2 regions of the Streptomyces sp. NPDC090798 genome follow, and region 1 is predicted to be linked to the other one. Evidence: riboswitches for the same ligand, from Rfam matches in the RefSeq annotation. Region 1 holds a riboswitch; the other holds the start of a gene.
What was found. A riboswitch is a leader RNA that binds a small molecule or an ion and turns the genes downstream of it on or off. The one in region 1 is predicted to bind cobalamin.

Region 1 (2,190 bases):
CCACCTGGTGGTAGCGGTCGTAGATGGAGTCCAGCTCGTCCAGCGGGGAGTCGAGGAGGTAGCAGGACGACATCTGCGGGTGCTGCGTACCGGAGTTGAACAGCGTGGGGGAGGAGGGGAGGTAGTCGAGGCGGCTCATGAGCCCGTAGAGCGCCGCGACCTCGTCCAGGGCCCGGCTCGTGTCGTCCTCGGCCAGGCCCGAGGCCACGCGCAGCATGAAGTGCTGGGGTGTCTCGATGACCTTGCGGGTGATCGGGTGCCGGAGCAGATAGCGGCTGTGCAGGGTGCGCAGGCCGAAGTAGCCGAAGCGGTCGTCGCCTTCGGTGTCGATCAGCGCGTCCAGCCGGGCCGTGTGCAGCTGGACGAACTCCGCCGTGCGGTCGGCGATCAGGCCCTCGCGGTGCCCCGTGGCGATCGACTCGGAGAAGGACGTGACGCCCTGCGAGGCCGCCTCCGCCGCGACGCTGATCGTCAGCAGCCTGGCCGCCAGCCGGGAGTAGGCGGGGTCCTCGGAGATCAGGCCCGCGGCCGCCTCGGTGGCCAGCTCGCGCAGCTCCGTGTCGTCCGCGCGCGCGGACCGGCCGCGCAGCGTGGCGGCGGCGACCCGGCCGGGGTCGGCGTCGGGGAGGTCGGCGGTGAGGTCGGTCAGGGTACGCAGCAGCGTGGTACCGGGACCGTCCGTCTCCACCGGGGCCTGCTTCCGCTGCTGCTCCTGCTTCTGCTGTGCGAAAGCGGTAGCTGAAGCCGGGTCGGCTGGCGCGATGGTCACTTGGGGCTCTCCCTCGCTAGGCACGGGGCCTGGCGGAGGGCAGGGCAGCTCACGAGCGCACACGGCGTCGCGTCCACCGGCCCATTCCGCGAGGCCCGGACGTCATGCACCCGGGCCGGATGGCCGGGCGCGCTGTCGGCAGGTCCTCGGACTGACGCGAGTACATGGGCGCGGATGTGCGAACACGTACAAGTACACCGTTGCGGGACAGTTCCGGATTTGCACCGGATTCCCCTGCGGCGACAGCGAGCATGAGCATACATCTTGTGCCGGGCTGCGGTGACACCACCAGATGTTGTGTCGTGCCGGTGTCAGAGTGTCAACTCATAGGTGAGGAGAGTGATGTCGTCGAGTTCCGGGAGCGGGTTCCAGTCGCGGTCGGGGGTGCGGGTGAAGCCGAGGCGTTCGTAGATGCGGTGGGCGGCGTGCATGGTGCGCTGGGTGGAGAGGACGATGCGTACGCAGCCGGTGGTGGCGCGTGCGTGGTCGACGCAGGCGCGGACGAGGGCCTCGCCGGCGCCACGGCCGCGGGACTCGCGTGCGACGGCGAGCATACGGATCTCGGCCTCGCCGGGGCGGGCTATGTCGGCCATGGGTCCGCCGCGCGGTACGAAGGTCACGGCGCCGAGGATGTGGCCGTGGTCCACGGCGACGAGGACTTCCGCGGCGGCGGCCCGTTTCGCCACGTCCCGCAGTTCGCCGAGGTACTCGTCGCTCTCCCCGAAGTCGAGCAGGTCGTCGCCGAGATAGGCCCCTGCGGTGATCTCGCCGATGCGGTCGTATTCGTGGGGCTGGGCGTCTCTGATGCGGAGGTCCATGCCGGTGAGTGTGCAACACGGCGCGGGAACGGGCCGCCGGATTTGTGTCCGACGGCCCGTGGGGGTTGCTTGGTGCGGTTCTTCGGCTGCGGGGGGGGGCTGGTCGCGCAACCCCCGGCCTTAGTGGGTGGACCCGGCCGTGGCCGGCGGGAGTTCCGTCTTGACGCCCGGGTCGCCCGCGTCCGCCGTGTAGTCCTCCGGAGACGTCTCGTCGACGCCGTCCGGCGCGTTGAAGGCGCGCAGGGCGAAGGTGAGGACGACGCTGACCACGACGTTCAGGACGAAGGCCGTCAGACCGATGTAGCCGATCTCCCCGATACCCGGGATCTCCTTCGAGCTGCCGCCGAAGTGCTTCTGGGTGGGAGAGGCGACCCCGTACGCGGCGAGCGTGCCGTACAGCATGCCCACCGCCCAGCCACCGAGCAGCGCCCAGCGGTGGAACCAGCGGGTGAACAGGCCACCGACCAGCGCCGGGAAGGTCTGGAGGATCCAGATGCCGCCCAGGAGCTGGAAGTTGATCGCGACCGTCTTGTCCATCGTCAGGACGAAGACCAGCGCGCCCACCTTCACCAGCAGCGACACCAGCTTGGAGACCCTCGTCTC
Region 2 (2,190 bases), on a different contig from region 1:
GGCAAGGGCCTCACGGACCTCGCGCCGCCACAGGGCTTCGCCGCCCAGACCAGCGCCGCGACGGCCATCCTGGCGTCCTCGCACATCGGCTTCTCCCTCTCCACCACCCAGGTCTGCTCCGGCGCCGTGATGGGCTCGGGCCTCGGCCGCAAGGGCGGCGTGGTCCGCTGGTCGACCGCGACCCGGATGTTCGTCGCCTGGGGCCTGACGCTGCCGGCCGCCGGTCTGGCCGGCGCCTCCGCCGAGTTCCTGACCAAGCAGGGCACGTGGGGCATCGTCCTCACCGGCGCGTTGCTTGTCGCCGGCGCCGGCACCATCTGGAAGCTCTCCCGCCGCCAGCCGGTCACCGTCGACAACGTCAACGACGTCGACGCCGAGCCCGCGGGCGTCATCACCACCGCGATCGCCGCCGTCGCCCCGCCGCCCGCGGGCCCCGTCACCGGCGACGTGCCCGGCGACCTGAAGACCACCATCCCGTCCCCGGACGCGGAGCCCACCCGCCCGGCCACGGTGTAAGGACAGAAACAGCATGCACATCGACTGGGCAGCCCTCGGCTCCGTCTTCGGAGTCAGCCTCGTGACCACCGTCGGCCTCGTCGGCCTCTTCACCCTCGGCATCGTCGGCCTCTCCAAGCGCGAGTCCGCGTCCGCCCAAGGCGGCTCCGCGACCCTCGCGGTCACCGGCGCGTACGTCTGCTTCGCGGCGTGCGCCGCGGCGGTGGCGTACGGCATCTTCCTGATCGTCGGCAAGTAACCCAAAACGGGCACCACTTCAGGTGGGGTGCGGGACGGATCACCGTCCCGCACCCCACCTGTATGTGGGCCTTCGCACACTCTCCCCGCGCAGGTCAACGGCAAGTTGACGGGTCTTCCAACCCGTGGTGGACTGCCGGAGCCAAGTACGGCGACAGAAGAGGAAGCCGGTGTGAATCCGGCGCGGTCCCGCCACTGTGACCGGGGAAGGAACTCCCCGGGAGCCAGGAACTCTCACCGCCGGTCTCGTCGAACCAGGGCGTGGACACCCTGAGTGAGGACATAACGCCATGCGCGGCTGCCCAAGTGCCCTGCGAGCGACGGTTCCACCCGACCTGACGGTCGGCTGACCCCGTGCGTGCCGATCGCGTCTTCGCGTACGGCGCCGCCGCCGGCCTCCTCGGTGACCTGCTGCTCGGCGATCCTCGCCGGGGGCATCCGGTCGCCGCGTTCGGGCGGAGCGCGGCAGCCGTGGAGCGGGTGCTGTGGCGGGACCACCGCGGGTGGGGCGCGCTGCACACCGCCGTGTGTGTGGGAGGTGCCGCCGGACTCGCCGCCGTCGCCTCCCGTGCCGTACGCCCCTCACGTGCCGCGTCCGTCGCGCTGACGGCCGCCGCCACCTGGGCCGTCGTCGGGGGCACCACGCTCGGGCGGGAGGCCCGGGCGATCGGTGACGCCCTCGCGGACGGGGAGATCGAGACGGCCCGGGAGCGGCTGCCGCATCTGTGCGGGCGCGATCCCCAGGCCCTCGGCGCCGACGGCGTCGCGCGCGCCGTCGTCGAGTCCGTCGCCGAGAACACCTCCGACGCCGTGGTGGGCGCCCTGGTGTGGGGGGCCGTGGGCGGAGTCCCGGGGCTCGTGGGCTTTCGGGCCGTCAACACCCTTGACGCCATGGTCGGTCACAGGTCGCCCAGGTACCGGCGGTACGGGTGGGCCTCGGCTCGGCTCGACGACATCGCCGGGTGGCCGGGGGCTCGTCTCACCGCCGTGCTCGCCGCCCTCGCGGGTGACAGTCCGCGCGGGGCCGTACGGGCCTGGCGCGCCGACGCCGTCAAGCATCCGAGCCCCAACGCCGGGCCCGTGGAGGCCTCGTTCGCGGGGGCCCTCGGGGTGCGCCTGGGCGGCACCCTCTCCTACGCCGGGCGCGTCGAGCACCGGCCCGAACTCAACGGCGCCGGGCGCGCCGTGCACGTCGACGACATCGAACGGGCCGTACGGCTGTCACGGCGTGTCGGCTGGCTCGCCCTCGGCGTGAGTGCCGGCGGCCGGCTGCTCGTACAGAGGCTTCTCAGGAAGGGGCGTACGTCATGAGCGGCGGGCTGCTCGTCGCCGGAACCACCTCCGACGCGGGCAAGAGCGTCGTGACCGCCGGGATCTGCCGGTGGCTGGTGCGCCACGGTGTGAAGGTCGCGCCCTTCAAGGCGCAGAACATGTCCC

Region 2: it holds a riboswitch for cobalamin, as region 1 does, so the genes downstream of both, ACIQTP_RS23455 (cobalamin biosynthesis protein) here and ACIQTP_RS16205 (ribonucleoside-diphosphate reductase subunit alpha) in region 1, are expected to answer to the same signal.

What each region holds. Positions count from the first base shown of each region.
Region 1 is NZ_JBIVXA010000006.1:337,724-339,913, forward strand. Features, by position in the region: gene ACIQTP_RS16205 (ribonucleoside-diphosphate reductase subunit alpha) at 1-769, opposite strand, end outside; cobalamin riboswitch at 889-1,058, opposite strand; gene ACIQTP_RS16210 (GNAT family N-acetyltransferase) at 1,081-1,587, opposite strand; gene mctP (monocarboxylate uptake permease MctP) at 1,708-2,190, opposite strand, start outside.
Region 2 is NZ_JBIVXA010000010.1:299,306-301,495, reverse strand. Features, by position in the region: gene ACIQTP_RS23465 (anion permease) at 1-516, shown strand, start outside; gene ACIQTP_RS23460 (hypothetical protein) at 530-754, shown strand; cobalamin riboswitch at 865-1,008, shown strand; gene ACIQTP_RS23455 (cobalamin biosynthesis protein) at 1,108-2,064, shown strand; gene ACIQTP_RS23450 (cobyric acid synthase) at 2,061-2,190, shown strand, end outside.